DNA from 3 places in the Microbacterium sp. AR7-10 genome. Region 1 is predicted to be linked to each of the others. Evidence: predicted binding sites of a transcription regulator. Region 1 holds the regulator's gene; each other region holds the start of a gene.

What was found. The regulator LexA, encoded in region 1, represses DNA repair genes until DNA is damaged. The targets are predictions, from matches to a motif close to TCGAACANNTGTTCGA.
Region 2: a site for LexA is predicted at 2,672-2,687, ahead of BFN01_RS09220 (HNH endonuclease signature motif containing protein). Genes of this name have one in related genera too.
Region 3: a site for LexA is predicted at 2,168-2,183, ahead of recA (recombinase RecA). Genes of this name have one in related genera too.

The regions. Positions count from the first base shown of each region.
Region 1 is NZ_MJIR01000063.1:9,036-14,052, forward strand. Features, by position in the region: gene metE (5-methyltetrahydropteroyltriglutamate--homocysteine S-methyltransferase) at 1-1,662, shown strand, start outside; gene lexA (transcriptional repressor LexA) at 1,733-2,419, opposite strand; gene BFN01_RS08845 (LysM peptidoglycan-binding domain-containing protein) at 2,725-3,117, shown strand; gene BFN01_RS08850 (histidinol-phosphate transaminase) at 3,163-4,254, shown strand; gene hisB (imidazoleglycerol-phosphate dehydratase HisB) at 4,251-4,853, shown strand; gene hisH (imidazole glycerol phosphate synthase subunit HisH) at 4,850-5,017, shown strand, end outside.
Region 2 is NZ_MJIR01000066.1:12,948-17,964, reverse strand. Features, by position in the region: gene aroB (3-dehydroquinate synthase) at 1-736, shown strand, start outside; gene BFN01_RS09230 (type II 3-dehydroquinate dehydratase) at 733-1,173, shown strand; gene BFN01_RS09220 (HNH endonuclease signature motif containing protein) at 1,417-2,661, opposite strand; gene efp (elongation factor P) at 2,817-3,380, shown strand; gene nusB (transcription antitermination factor NusB) at 3,383-3,793, shown strand; gene BFN01_RS09205 (DEAD/DEAH box helicase) at 3,844-5,017, shown strand, end outside.
Region 3 is NZ_MJIR01000044.1:97,164-102,180, reverse strand. Features, by position in the region: gene miaB (tRNA (N6-isopentenyl adenosine(37)-C2)-methylthiotransferase MiaB) at 1-171, opposite strand, end outside; gene BFN01_RS05640 (regulatory protein RecX) at 231-788, opposite strand; gene recA (recombinase RecA) at 926-1,969, opposite strand; gene BFN01_RS05630 (DUF3046 domain-containing protein) at 2,217-2,438, opposite strand; gene BFN01_RS05625 (helix-turn-helix domain-containing protein) at 2,459-2,767, opposite strand; gene BFN01_RS05620 (CinA family protein) at 2,921-3,403, opposite strand; gene pgsA (CDP-diacylglycerol--glycerol-3-phosphate 3-phosphatidyltransferase) at 3,400-3,975, opposite strand; gene BFN01_RS05610 (DNA translocase FtsK) at 3,975-5,017, opposite strand, start outside.

The sequences.
Region 1 (5,017 bases):
CCGGCGCTGGTGAGCGAGTCGCTGCCGGTCGGCACCGCCGCGCTCGCCGACGCCGCCGCCCGCGCCCTCGCCGTGCTCGGCGGCGCCGGCGAGCGACCGCAGATCTTCGTGGCCGCGCCCTACGCCGCTCTCGGCACGACGCTCGACGTGCTGGCGACCGCACCCGTCGAGGCCATCGGCATCGACCTGGTCCGCGGCGAGGTGCCCGCAGCGCTCCCCGCGCTCGAGGGCAAGACCCTCGTCGGCGGCGTCATCGACGGACACAACATCTGGCGCGGCGACCTCGACGCGGCGTTCGCGAAGCTCGAGGCGCTGCGCGACCTCGGGGCGTCCCACATCTCGGCGTCCACCTCGACCTCGCTGCTGCACGTGCCGCACGACGTCGACGACGAGACGGCGCTGGACCCGCGTCTCGTCTCCTGGCTCGCCTTCGCCGACCAGAAGGTCGGCCAGGTCGTCACCCTCGCCGAAGGACTGGCCCAGGGGCGGGATGCCATCACCGACGCGCTGGATGCCGCGTCCGCGGCCCTCGCCGACCGGCATGACGCACCCGGCGTGCGCGACGGAGCCGTGCGCGGCCATGAGGTCTCCGAGACGGAGTTCTCGCGCGTCTCGTATGCCGAGCGCGAGAGCGCGCAGCAGGCGCTGAACCTGCCGGCGCTGCCGCTGACGACGATCGGCTCGTTCCCGCAGACCGGCGACATCCGCAGGGCTCGTGCGCAGTTCCTGCGCGGCGAGCTGCCCGCCGACGACTACGACGACTTCCTGCGCCGGGAGATCGACCAGGTCGTCGCCCTGCAGGAGGAGCTGGGCCTCGACGTGCTCGTGCACGGCGAGCCGGAGCGCAACGACATGGTGCAGTACTTCGCCGAGCACCTCGACGGGTTCGCCGTCACCCAGCACGGCTGGGTGCAGTCGTACGGCTCGCGCGCCACCCGGCCCTCGATCCTCTGGGGAGACGTGTCGCGCCCTGCGCCGATCACCGTCTCGTGGGCGTCGTACGCGCAGTCGCTGAGCGCGAAGCCGGTCAAGGGCATGCTCACCGGCCCCGTGACGATCCTGGCCTGGTCGTTCGTGCGCGACGACCAGCCGCTCGGCGAGACGGCCAACCAGGTCGCGCTCGCCCTGCGCGACGAGATCACCGACCTCGAGGCCGCCGGAATCGCGATCATCCAGGTCGACGAGCCGGCGCTGCGCGAGCTGCTGCCGCTGAAGGCGGCCGATCAGGCGGACTACCTCGACTGGTCGGTGCGCTCGTTCCGGCTCGCGACCGGCGGCGCCGCCGCCGGAACGCAGATCCACACGCACCTCTGCTACTCGGAGTTCGGTGTCGTGATCGACGCGATCCGCGCCCTCGACGCCGACGTCACCTCGATCGAGGCCGCGCGCAGCCGCATGGAGGTCGTCGCCGACATCGCGCGATTCGGCTTCGACCACGGTGTCGGCCCCGGCGTCTACGACATCCACTCGCCGCGTGTGCCCAGCGTCGAGGAGATCGAGGCGCTGCTGTGTCGCGCCGTCGACGAGCTGCCGCTGCGCCAGCTGTGGGTGAACCCCGACTGCGGCCTGAAGACCCGTGCGTACGAGGAGACGGTGGAGTCGCTGCGCAACATCGTCGAGGCGACCAGGCGCGTCCGCGAGGACGTCGCGGTCACCGTCTGAGCACCGCCCACGACGAAGAGGCGCCCCTTCCCGACCGGGAAGGGGCGCCTCTTCGTTCGCGAGGGCTCGCTCAGACCGAGCGCAGCACCGCCACGACCTTTCCGAGCACGACCGCCTCGTCGCCGAGGATGGGCTCGAAAGCCGAGTTGCGCGGCAGCAGCCAGGTGTGCCCGTCTCGGCGGCGGAAGGTCTTCACCGTCGCCTCCCCGTCGATCATGGCGGCGACGATCTCGCCGTTCTCGGCGTTGTTCTGCGTGCGCACGACCACCCAGTCGCCGTCGCAGATCGCCGCATCGATCATCGACTCTCCGTTGACCTTCAGCATGAACAGGTCGCCCTTGCCGACGAGCTGCCTCGGCAGCGGGAAGATCTCCTCCACCTGCTGGTCTGCCGTGATCGGCACGCCGGCGGCGATCTGACCGACGAGCGGCACCAGCGCGGCATCGCCGACCGACGGGGCGGTGTCTGCGGGGTTCTCGGCTCCGCTGCCGGGCAGATCGATCAGCACCTCCATGGCGCGGGTCTTGCCCGGGTCGCGGCGGAGGTAGCCGCTCAGCTCGAGCTGCCCGAGCTGGTGGGTGACGCTCGAGAGTGACTTCAGCCCCACCGCGTCGCCGATCTCGCGCATGCTCGGCGGGTAGCCGTGACGCGCGATCGAGCTCTGGATCACCTCGAGGATCGCCATCTGCTTGGGGCTCAGGCTCTTGCGGCGCCGCGTGCGGGGAGCCTCGGCTGCGGTCTCGGGGTTGTCGCTCATGGGTGCTCCTTCATGCCCTCACACGGTGCAGATCCGCGTCTTCGCGGGGATGCGGTTCGAATGTCGGTGGCCCATGGTGGGCTGACTTCATCGAAACCGTATCCGAGTTCGCTCGGAAAACGGAAGATCTGTTCGAGCGTGTCGCAGAACCGCGGGCGCTGTATTCGAAGAATTCTTGACAGATGTTCGATATCGAAGATAGATTCGGAACGTAGCTTCGCATCCGGCATCCCCGGCCGGATGCCGGATGCGAAAGCTGCACCACTTCCGCCCGATGGGCGGAGGAGAGCGAAGAGGAGCATCGCATGAGCACCATCAGCATCCAGGCCCCCCTGACCGCGTCGGTCACGGCCGCTGCCCGGCGTTCTGTCCCGACCCGGCTGCGCCTCACCGTGCGCGGTCGTCGTCTGCTCGCCACCCTCGCCGCCGCGCCGGTCATCGCCGGCATCGCGGTCTCTCTGCTGGCCGGCGGCTCCGCCATCGCGTCCGGCCAGAGCGCACCCGTCGCGTTCGAGACGGTGACGGTGCTGCCCGGTGACACCCTCTGGTCGATCGCCGCTGAGGCCGCTCCCGGCTCCGACCCGCGCGAGGTCATCGATGACATCAGGCGTCTCAACAACCTCCCCTCCGGCATGATCCAGGCGGGTGCGTCGATCGCGATCCCGACCGCCTACTCCGAGACCGCGCCCGCCGAGTGAGAGTGCGCCGTCATCCGAGGCGGTGGGTGCGATGCGCGGCCTACGATGGAGCATGTGACATCCCTCGATGAGCTGCCCCTCCGCGACGATCTGCGCGGGCTCACGCCGTACGGCGCCCCGCAGGCGCCGCTTCCCGTCGCTCTGAACGTCAACGAGAACACGCATCCGGTTCCCGACGAGGTCGCCAGCGACATCCTCGACGACGTCGCCCTCGCCCTGCGCGATGTCAACCGCTACCCGGACCGCGAGTTCACCGCGCTGCGGGAAGGGTTCGCCGAGTACCTCGGTCACGGTCTCACGGCCGAGCAGATCTGGGCTGGCAACGGCTCGAACGAGGTGCTGCAGCACATCATGCAGGCCTTCGCCGGCCCCGGCCGCACGGCGTTCGGGTTCGCACCCACCTACTCGATGTACCCGCTGATCACGCAGGGCACCGGCGCACGGTGGGTCGCCGGCACGCGCCACGACGACTTCACCATCGACCCCGACGATGCCGCCAGACAGGTCGCCGAGGCCGACCCGGACGTCATCCTGCTGTGCACCCCGAACAACCCGACCGGCACGCCGCTGGGACTCGACGTCATCGAGGCCGTCTATGAGGCGGCCCGCGGTGTCGTGGTCGTCGACGAGGCGTATCAGGAGTTCGCCCCGCATGACGCGCCCTCCGCGCTGAGCCTGCTGCACGGTCGCCCGCGTCTCGCGGTGTCGCGCACGATGAGCAAGGCCTTCGCCTTCGCCGGAGCTCGGGTCGGGTACCTGGCCGCCGATCCGGCGTTCATCGACGCGCTGCGGCTCGTGCGCCTGCCGTACCACCTCAGCGCCCTCACGCAGGCCGCCGCCGTCGCGGCGCTGCGCAACTCCGCCACCATGCTGCGCATGGTCGATGAGATCGTCGAGCAGCGCGAGCGCATCTCGGCCACGCTCGAGGCCCTCGGGTACCGGCCGCACGCTTCGTGGTCGAACTTCGTCCTGTTCGGCGGAGTGGACGACCCCCAGGCCCTGTGGCGCGCACTGTACGACCGCGGAGTGCTCATCCGCGATGTCGGCATCCCGCATCACCTCCGGGTCTCCGCAGGCACCGAGGCCGAGACCACCGCATTCCTGGAAGCCCTCGCGTCGATTGGACCGTCAGCATGACCGAACGCACCGCCCGCCGCACCCGCAGCACCTCCGAGTCGACCGTCGAGGTCGTCGTCGACCTCGACGGCACCGGTCGCAGCGACATCGACACGAGCGTGCCGTTCTTCGACCACATGCTGACGGCCTTCGCCAAGCACTCGCTCACCGACCTCACCGTGCGCGCCACGGGAGACACGCACATCGACGCGCATCACACCGTCGAGGACATCTCGATCGTGCTCGGCCAGGCGATCCGCGAGGCACTGGGCGACAAGGCGGGCATCTCGCGCTACGGCGACGCCATGGTGCCTCTCGATGAGGCTCTCGCCCAAGCCGTGGTCGACATCTCCGGCCGCCCGTTCCTCGTGCACGACGGAGAGCCGGCCGGCTTCGAGTTCCACCTCATCGGCGGGCACTTCACCGGATCGCTCGTGCGCCACGTGTTCGAGGCGATCACCTTCAACGCCGGGCTCACCGTGCACGTGCGCGTGATCGGCGGACGCGACCCGCACCACATCGCCGAGGCCGAGTTCAAGGCATTCGCCCGTGCGTTCCGTCAGGCCAAGGCGCTCGACCCGCTCGTCGAGGGCATCCCCTCGACCAAGGGTGCGCTGTGACCACGCGCCGCGTCGTCGTCTTCGACTACGAGTCGGGCAACGTGCACTCGGCCGTCAAGGCGCTGGCCGCCGCGGGCGCCGAGGTGGAGCTCACTCGCGATCGCGACAGAGCGCTGGAGGCAGACGGCCTGCTCGTGCCCGGCGTCGGGGCCTTCGCCGCCGTG
Region 2 (5,017 bases), on a different contig from region 1:
CGCCACCTGGCTGCGCGGCGTGCAGGTCGTGCAGGTGCCGACCACCGTGCTCGGCCTGGTCGACGCGGCCGTCGGCGGCAAGACCGGTGTGAACACGGCCGAGGGCAAGAACATGGTCGGGGCGTTCTGGGCTCCCCGCGCCGTCATCGGCGATCTCGATGAGCTGCAGACACTGAGCGCGAACGAGGCCACGGCGGGGTACGCCGAGGTGGTGAAGGCCGGATTCATCTGGGCGCCGGAGATCCTGGACATCATCGAGGCATCTCCGGAGCGGGCGGTCGATCCGACGACCGACGAGTTCCGCCGCACCGTGGAGCTGGCGATCGACATGAAGGCGAAGGTCGTCTCGGATGACTTCCGCGAGGCGGGGCTGCGGGAGATCCTCAACTACGGCCACACGCTCGGGCACGCGATCGAGCACGCCGAGCGCTACCAGTGGCGCCACGGAGCGGCGATCTCGATCGGCATGATGTACGCCGCCGAGCTGTCGCGTCTGGCGGGCCGGCTCTCCGATGCCGGTGCGGACCGGCATCGCACGGTGCTCGAATCGCTCGGGCTGCCGACCACCTACCGCGCGGGTGCCTGGCCGCAGCTGCTGGCGACCATGCAGCGCGACAAGAAGGCGCGCGGCGGGATGCTGCGCTTCATCCTGCTCGACGACATCGCCAAGCCCACCGTCGTGCAGGCGCCGGACGAGTCGCTCATGTTCGCCGCATACCAGGAGGTCGTGGGATGAGCGACGCCCGCCGGTTGATGCTGCTGAACGGTCCGAACCTCAACCTGCTCGGCACCCGGGAGCCCGACGTGTACGGCACCGCGACGCTGGCCGACGTCGAGCAGCACACCGCCGCTGCCGCGGCGGACGCAGGATACGAGCTGCGTGCGCTGCAGAGCAATCACGAGGGTGTGCTGATCGACGCGATCCACGCGGCCCGCGAGGACTGCGCGGCCATCATCATCAACCCCGGCGGGCTCACGCACACGTCGGTGTCGCTGCGCGATGCGCTGACCGGCGTCGGCCTGCCGTTCGCCGAGGTGCACATCTCGGACGTGTACGCCCGGGAGAAGTTCCGCCACTTCTCCTACCTCGACGACGTCGCCACCGTGCGCGTCGTCGGCGAAGGCGTCGACGGCTACGCGCGGGCCGTGCGGGAGCTGGCCGCGCTGCTCTGACCTCCGTCGGCCCAGAACGGGCGGGCTCGCGAGCTCAGCTCGGACATCGTTCCATGGTCGATGCGCACCCGTGTCTCGCCGATGCCGAATGTCGGCCACTGCATGACCACGTCGACGGCTCCGTCGGGTGGCAGCGGCCACACTCGTGGTCGCCGGCGCCAGATCTGCCTTGCACGGATCGTGTGGAGAGCAAGCGAACGTGATCCCGATACGGCCTGTTCCTATCGCGCCGCGCGTCGGCGGCTAAAAGGGTGGTGGCGCGGTGCTGGTGTATCCGGTGGGGGAGATGACCTGCACCGAGCGATCGGGTCGGGTCCGGTACCGGACGCGGGTGCGATGTCGGATGGTGTGGTCGCGGGGGCAGAGCGGCCGCAGTTGGGTGAGGTCGGTGGTTCCGCCCGTCGCCCACGGTCTGTCGTGGTCGAGGTCGGCGTCGACGGCGAGGCGGGTGCATCCGTCGCGGGAGCAGGTGCCGTGGTGCAGGGTGAGCCAGTCGCGTTGTGCTCGGGTGGGGCGGTAGGTGCGGCGGTCCATGTCGACGACGACGCCTTTGACCGGGTCGGTGATCACCCGACGGAAGCCGCGCGCGTCGAGGAAGAGCTGCTTCGCGGTGAGCGGGTCGATGCTGTCGCCGCCGACGATGGAGGCGGACTCGACGGGGACCGGGCCGCCGGCGAGGAGCTGCACGGGCACGGTGACGAAGACCTTCGTCTGCACCGCCGTGGCGGTGCCGACCCCGCGCAGCCAGGCGCTGAACAGATCGGCGCGGATCTGATCCCGGGTGCGCCCCTCACGAGTGTCCTTGCGGGTGTGCTTGGCCGTCGCTGACAGGCGCCGCATCGCCGCGACCGCCTCGTGGGTGGGGAGCAGCGCGGTCAGCCACGACATCCCGTCGCCGGCGGGGGAGACGCGCACGTGCCGGTCGGCCATCGCCCGGGTGTGCCGGCGCGCGGCAGTATCGCGGGTGATCCGGTCGACGAGCTTCTTCGTCCGCTGCCGCAGCACCGCCGATGAGCAGGTCAGCACCCACTCGTGCGCGGCACGATCCAGCCGGGCGAGGGCCGCAGCCGCAGCATCCCGCACCCCCCGCGGCGCGCCCACCGGAGACGCGAGCGGGCCGGCGGCGGTGACGATCACTCCGACGCTGTGCATCGACGCGAACCCGTCGCGGGCGCGCTGCCACAGCAACGGCAGATCCCGCGCCGCCGTCTCCGTCGTCGAGCACAGCTCCCGTACCCGCTCCTGCGAGATCCGCAACCGCAGCGACAGCTCCAGCACCACAGCCCGCTCGGCCATCTGCACGTCGGCGTCGATCGTGTAGATCTCCGGATGCCGACGAGCGAACTCGACCGCCTCCACCACCCGCTGCGCCTGACGCGCCGCCGACCGGTTCGCATCCACCTCAGAGCACGTCACGTCATCCAGAAGCACCCCCAGCACATCACCCGCGGACTGCGGGATCACGCCGAGCTCCTCATCGATGACCATGACACCAGTATAGAACAAAGATTCGAAAACGGGAAGGGCGACGTCCGGACAGATCGCCCGATCCGGGGCATCCGATAGAATCGCTTCTCGGCCACTTCACTGCGCGCATCCGCGCCCGGCCCTCGAAGCTTCTGAATGAACGGACCCGCATCACCATGGCATCCACCGCAGACATCAAGAACGGCGTCGTCATCAAGATCGACGGACAGCTCTGGAGCGTCGTGGAGTTCCAGCACGTCAAGCCCGGCAAGGGCGGCGCCTTCGTCCGCACCAAGCTGAAGAACGTCGTCACGGGCAAGTCGGTCGACAAGACCTACAACGCCGGCACCAAGATTGAGATCGAGAACGTCGATCGTCGCGACTTCACCTACCTGTACACCGACGGCGACAGCTTCGTCTTCATGGACCAGGAGGACTACGACCAGATCAACGTCCCCGCGGCCACCGTCGGCGACGCGAAGAACTACATGCTCGAGAACCAGCAGGTGCAGATCGCGCTGAACAACGGCAACCCGCTGTACATCGAGCTGCCCGCATCGGTCGTGCTCGAGGTCACCTACACCGAGCCTGGCCTGCAGGGCGACCGCTCGTCGGCAGGCACGAAGCCCGCCACCCTCGAGACCGGCTACGAGATCCAGGTCCCGCTCTTCCTCGAGACCGGCACCAAGGTCAAGGTCGACACCCGCACGGGTGACTACCTCGGCCGCGTCAACGACTGACCTTGAGCGCCCGCACCAAGGCGCGCAAGCGCGCCCTCGACATCCTCTTCTCGGCCGACGTGCGCGGCGAGGAGCTCTCGGTCGTGCTCGCCGCGGCCGCCAAGCGCGCCGCCAGCGAACCGGCTCGCGAAGCCTCATGGCTGTATGCCCGCGAGATCGTCGACGGAATCATCGACAACCGCGATGAGATCGACGAGCACATCACGACCCACAGCAACGACTGGAAGATCGACCGGATGCCCGCCGTCGACCGTGCTCTGCTGCGCATCGGCACGTGGGAGATCGTCTACAACGACGAGGTCCCGACCGCTGTCGCGATCGATGAGGCCGTCGAGCTCGCCAAGGAGCTCTCCACCGAGGACTCCGGCGCATTCGTGCACGGCGTGCTGGCCCGCATCGCCCGTTCCATCTGAGTCGCAGCCGGCGCTGAGCGCGTGTCGGTGGTGACGGGGAGGATGCTGTCATGAGCTCTCCCCGTCCCTCCGCCACCGCGCTTCGCGAGCTGGCCGGAGACGGCGGCTATCAGCGCGGCCTCGACTACGCCCGCCGCGGTCGCGTCAGGGACGCGCGGTGGGATGCCGGGTCGCAGACCCTCGTCGCCGAGGTGTACGGCAGCGAGCGTTCCCCCTACCGCTGCCGGGTGCGCTTCGACGGGCCGCGGATCATGACGACCAGCTGCACATGTCCGGTCGTCTCCGCATGCAAGCATGCGATCGCGGCGATCCTCATCGGAGCCGACCCGGATGAGACGCCGGACCAGACGCCCCTGCCGCCCGCCGATCCGCCGCGACCGGCGCCCCCGCCGCGAGAGCCGTGGGAGCAGTTCGGTGCATTCGCGCGACCCGTCCCGCAGGCGGCATGGCGCGCCCTGCTGAGCGCGTCTGCCGTGGAGTCGACCACCCTGCCGCTCGCCCTCGGCATCGAGCTGCGGGTGCGTCCGCGCCACTCGTTCGAGCGATGGGGGCCCGCCGCGCTGCAGACGGCGACACCCCGCGACCTCGCCGGCGAACACGGCGAGATCCTGCTCTGCGTCCGGCCGCTCATGCGCAGCGCATCGACCGGTCGATGGATTCACGGCGATGCCTCCTGGGACTCGGTACGTCGCTCATCGGGGCGCTTCGATGCCGAGCAGGCGCGCTGGTTCACCGACTTCCTCAACATCGCGCGCGACTCGCTGCTCTCGGGCACCGCGGGGGATTGGATCGCGCTCGACAGGGTGGAGACCCCGCTGCTGTGGCAGCACATCGACGCTCTGGCCGGGCTCGGCATCCCGATCATTCCCACGCAGAAGCACACCGCCGTCCGACTCGCCGAAGACGCGGCGATCGGTCTGCGCATCGACCCGGCCGCGGGCGGTGCGCTCTCGGTCAGCGTCGATGCGGTCATCGACGCGCACCCGGCTCCGGCGGCGCAGCTGCGGCCGATCGGACGCATCGGACTGTACCGGTGGGAACTCGTGGGATCCGGCGTCGAGGTGACCATCGCGCGCGTCGGGCTCGCGCCCGCCGTGCTGAACGCCATCAACGCCTCGACGCCGATCGACGTGCCGCCGCACGACCGGGAAGGGTTTCTCGCCGACGCCTACCCCGCCCTCGCCAGGCAGACGGCCGTGACGGCACCGGATCACCTCGCGCTGC
Region 3 (5,017 bases), on a different contig from region 1:
ATCCGCCCGCGCGTATCCGGCACTCTCGAGCGAACCCGACAGCCGCTCGGAGTCGTGCACGTTCATCTGGCAGCCGAAGGTGCGCACCTCGTAGGAGCGACGGCGCCCGTCGGCGGTGATCGCCGCGTCGGAGGGCGCGATGATCGTCGGTTCGGAAGAGAGAGAAGACATGGTGAGTCCATTCTACGAGCCGCCCGGCCAGATGGCCGAGCGGCTCGTGGAGTGGATACTCACTCGGAGTCGACGAACCGCACGCCCGAGGGGTGCGCTGCGGACGGCCTGCTCGAGGCGCGCCGCACGCCGACCTCGCCCAGGGCCGTGCGGGCGGCGTCCATCGCGACCGAGCCGCCGTAGCCGCGACGGGCGAGCTGCCCGTGCAGTCGGCGCAGCGCCGTGTCGTAGTCGAGGCGGCTCATGCCGGATGCCTTGCTGCGGGCGAAGTCCAGTGCCCGCTCGGCATCGTCGTCGGGCAGCTCTGCGAGTGCGTCGTCGATGATGTCTCGCGCGATGCCGCGCTGCGCCAGCGAACGAGCCAGGGCGATGCGCCCCTGCCCCTTGCGCTCCGATCCGGAGATCACCAGCAGCGACGCGAGCGTGTGATCGTCGAGATAGCTCCTGCGCAGGAACTCGTCGACGACGTCTTCGACCGCGTTCCGATCGAGGCCGTTGTCCCGCAGCACCGACCGCGCCTCCGAGACCGACAGCTGCTTGGCTCGCAGTCGGCGCACCAGCGCCGCCTCCGCGCGCTGACGGATCTCATCGGCATCCGGTTCGCTCGGCGCAGACACGTCGTGCTGATCACTCGGATCGTCGACCCGTGGTTCTGGCTGCAGGGGTGCGGCCTCCACGGAGCCCGTGGAGGGACCGGCACCCCGCGTGCCGCCGAACAGCGGGATGACAGGAGCGATCCTGTCGTTCGAGGACATCACGCCGGGCGGCGCTCGGCGAGCTCGTCGACGGTGGCCTCCGCCTTGACGCCGACGCCGAGCTTCTGCTTGATCTGCGTCTCGATCGCCATGGCGATGTCGTCGTTCTTGATCAGGAAGTTGCGCGCGTTCTCCTTGCCCTGACCGAGCTGGTCGCCGTCGTAGGTGTACCACGAGCCGGACTTCTTGACGATGCCGTGCTCGACGCCGAAGTCGATGAGGCTGCCCTCTCGCGAGATGCCGATGCCGTAGAGGATGTCGAACTCCGCCTGCTTGAAGGGCGGGGCCATCTTGTTCTTGACGACCTTGACGCGGGTGCGGTTTCCGACCGCCTCGGTGCCGTCCTTCAGCGTCTCGATGCGACGGATGTCGAGGCGGACAGAGGCGTAGAACTTCAGCGCCTTACCACCGGCCGTGGTCTCGGGCGAGCCGAAGAACACGCCGATCTTCTCGCGCAGCTGGTTGATGAAGATCGCGGTGGTCTTGGTCTGGTTCAGGCCACCGGTCAGCTTTCGCAGCGCCTGCGACATGAGTCGGGCCTGCAGACCGACGTGCGAGTCGCCCATCTCACCCTTGATCTCCGCCTCGGGGACGAGGGCGGCGACGGAGTCGATGACGACGAGGTCGATCGCGCCGGAGCGGATCAGCATGTCGGCGATCTCGAGCGCCTGCTCACCCGTGTCAGGCTGCGAGACGAGCAGCTGGTCGATGTCCACGCCGAGCTTGCGTGCGTACTCGGGGTCGAGCGCGTGCTCGGCGTCGATGAACGCGGCGATGCCCCCCGCACGCTGGGCGTTGGCGATCGCGTGCAGCGTCAGCGTGGTCTTACCGGACGACTCGGGTCCGTAGATCTCGATGATGCGTCCGCGGGGCAGACCTCCGATGCCGAGGGCGACGTCGAGGGCGATCGACCCGGTCTGGATGACCTCGACGGGGGCGCGCTCGTCGCTGCCCAGTCGCATGATCGATCCCTTGCCGAACTGACGCTCGATGTGCGCGAGTGCGGAGTCCAGGGCCTTCTCGCGGTCGTCGGTGGATGGCATGACGTGCTCCTCTGTATCTCGAAGTTCTGCCGCCTGTAGGCTGTCGCGGCCGTTCCGGATGGAGTGACTCTGCGACAAGGCGCATGGCTCAGTGCCACATCCTTCACCGTAGGAGCGGCCACCGACATTCGGTCGGCGACAGCGTCTGATGTGGAGAAGATGACCTCAGGACCACTTGCGCAGAACATTACGCGGCCGTCGAACACATCTTCGACGACACGCCGGAATGAGCTGTCCGAGTTTCGTTTCAGCGCTCGCGCGGCTCGAGCCGTCCCACACCGTACCGACGCGTGGGTGGTACGTCCGCCTCGTCGCACAGCGCGACCCAGATGTCGCGCGGCGGCACACCGGCATCCAGTGCCTCACGTGCTGTCCGCCCGAGCGAGCCGAGGATGAGGTCGTGCACGAGCGAGTCCGCGCGGCCGCCGAACTCGTCGTCGACCGCGCGGAGGAACTCGCTGCGTCGCATGGGGAGGGTGCGCCGGGGCGTCAGTGCAGCGACAGCTCGGGCTCGACCTCGGCGACGAGGTCGTCCGGAACCACATCCGGGAAGGGGCTGAGGCCCTCGAGAACGGAGATGCGGTCGCCCACTTCGCGCATGATCGTCGAGATGGGCACATCCAGCGCTTCGGCGACCGAGGCGAGGATCTCGCTCGACGCCTCCTTCTGACCGCGCTCGACCTCGCTCAGGTAGCCGAGGGCCACGGAGGCCTTGCTCGCGACCTGGCGCAGGGTGCGACCCTTCTGCAGGCGGAAGTCCCGCAGCACATCGCCGATTTCCTGTCTGACGAGGATCATCGGAACCTCCTCTCCTTTGCGTCACCTGGAGTCTGCTCCGAGGGGACGGCCAGTCTAACCCGATCGGGTGTCGTTGAATCTACTGTTTCTCGCTGTGCTTGAGTTGTGAGTACGCGACGTGTCACGTAGAGGAGAACCTCGCCCGCCGCGGGGCTATTCCCGCACCGCCGCCAGCGCTTCCGCCAGTGCCGCGACCGTCGCCCGCTCGCGGATCTCAGCCCGCGTTCCCTCGAACCGGTACGGGATGCTGCGGACGCCGTCCGGTGAGGCGATCCCGATGTGCACCGTGCCGACCGGCTGACCATCGGGCGAGTCGGGACCGGCGATCCCCGTCGTCCCGATGCCGACATCGGCCGGGCGCCCGTCGACGGCCACGGCGCGCCGCACGCCTTGGGCCATCTGCGCGGCCACGTCGGGATGGACGGCCCCGTGCTCGGCGAGCAGCGCGGCGTCGACCCCGAGCAGGGTGTGCTTGACCGGTGTCGCGTACGCGACGACCCCGCCCAGCAGGGTCGCCGAGGCACCGGGAACGGATACGACCTGAGAGCAGACCGCACCTCCGGTGAGCGACTCCGCCACGCCCAGCGTCCAGCCCCGCTGACGAAGAGCGGCGACCAGCAGCTCGGCCTGGGTCATCCGCTCCTCCGGCGGCCGCGCACCTGCGCGACGAGATAGTCGATCCCGCTCGCGACGGTGAGCACGAGCGCCAGGATCATCAGCACCTGCGTGACGACCACCCAGGCGGCCTGACCGACGAGACCGTGCAGCGGAAGCAGCGCCCAGCTCAGCGCGACGCCCTGCACGACGGTCTTGATCTTGCCCATCCAGGCCGCCGCGACCACGTGCTCGTGCACGAGAGTGAAGCGGTGGATGGTGATCGCCCATTCCCGCACGAGGATGACGATGATGATCCACCACGGGACCTCGCCGAGAATGGCGAGTCCGATGAAGCCCGCGCCGGTGAGCAGCTTGTCCGCGATCGGATCCCACAGCTTCCCGAAATCGCTCACGATGTCGTATCTGCGTGCGAGGTAGCCGTCGATCCAGTCGGTCGAGATGGCGAGCACGAACAGGCCGGCAGCCACCCAGCGAAGCACGATGTCGTCGGCGCCGAACGTGCCGGCCAGCAGCAGGAGGATGAAGAAGACGACCGCGAGGGGGATGCGGGCGATCGTGATCGCGTTGGGAAGCTGCCGTGGAATGGTCATCAGTCGCGTCCCGTCAGTCCCCAGGCGTCTTCGTCGCCGTCGTCATCGCTCTCGACCACGGGCAGGCCCTCGAACTGCTCGGCCACCGGGTCCCGCCCGTACGGATCGCCGCCGGCGGATGCGCTCGCAGACGCGGTGGCAGGCGCGGCCGGCGCCGGTGCATCCTCTCCGCGCAGCTTCGCGAGCACGCCGGGCAGCTGCTCGGAGGTCACCAGCACGTCGCGGGCCTTCGAGCCCTCGGAGGGCCCGACGATCTCGCGCGACTCGAGCAGATCCATGAGCCGACCGGCCTTGGCGAAGCCGACGCGCAGCTTGCGCTGCAGCATCGAGGTCGACCCGAACTGCGACGACACGATCAGCTCGGCCGCGGCGAGCAGCAGCTCGAGATCGTCGCCGATGTCCTCGTCGACCTCCTTCTTGCGTGCCTCCGCCGACTCCTGCACGTCGGGACGGTACTCCGGTCTGGCCTGCTGCGTGACGTGCTTGACGACCGCGGAGATCTCGGCCTCGTCCACCCAGGCGCCCTGCAGCCGGAAGGGCTTCGACGACCCCATCGGCGAGAACAGGGCGTCACCCTGACCGATCAGCTTGTCGGCGCCGGGAGCGTCGAGGATGACGCGGCTGTCGGTGACGCTCGTCACGGCGAACGCCAGACGTGAGGGCACGTTCGCCTTGATCAGACCCGTGACCACGTCGACGCTGGGGCGCTGCGTGGCGAGCACGAGGTGGATGCCCGATGCTCGCGCCAGCTGAGTGATGCGCACGATCGAGTCCTCGACGTCTCGAGGGGCGACCATCATCAGATCGGCGAGCTCGTCGACGACGACCAGCAGGTACGGGTACGGCTTGAGCACGCGCTCGCTGCCCGGCGGCACCTGCACCTCGCCCGCGCGGACGGCCTTGTTGAAGTCGTCGATGTGACGGTAGCCGAACGACGCCAGGTCGTCGTAGCGCATGTCCATCTCCTTCACGACCCACTGCAGCGCCTCGGCGGCCTTCTTCGGGTTCGTGATGATGGGGGTGATCAGGTGCGGGACGCCCG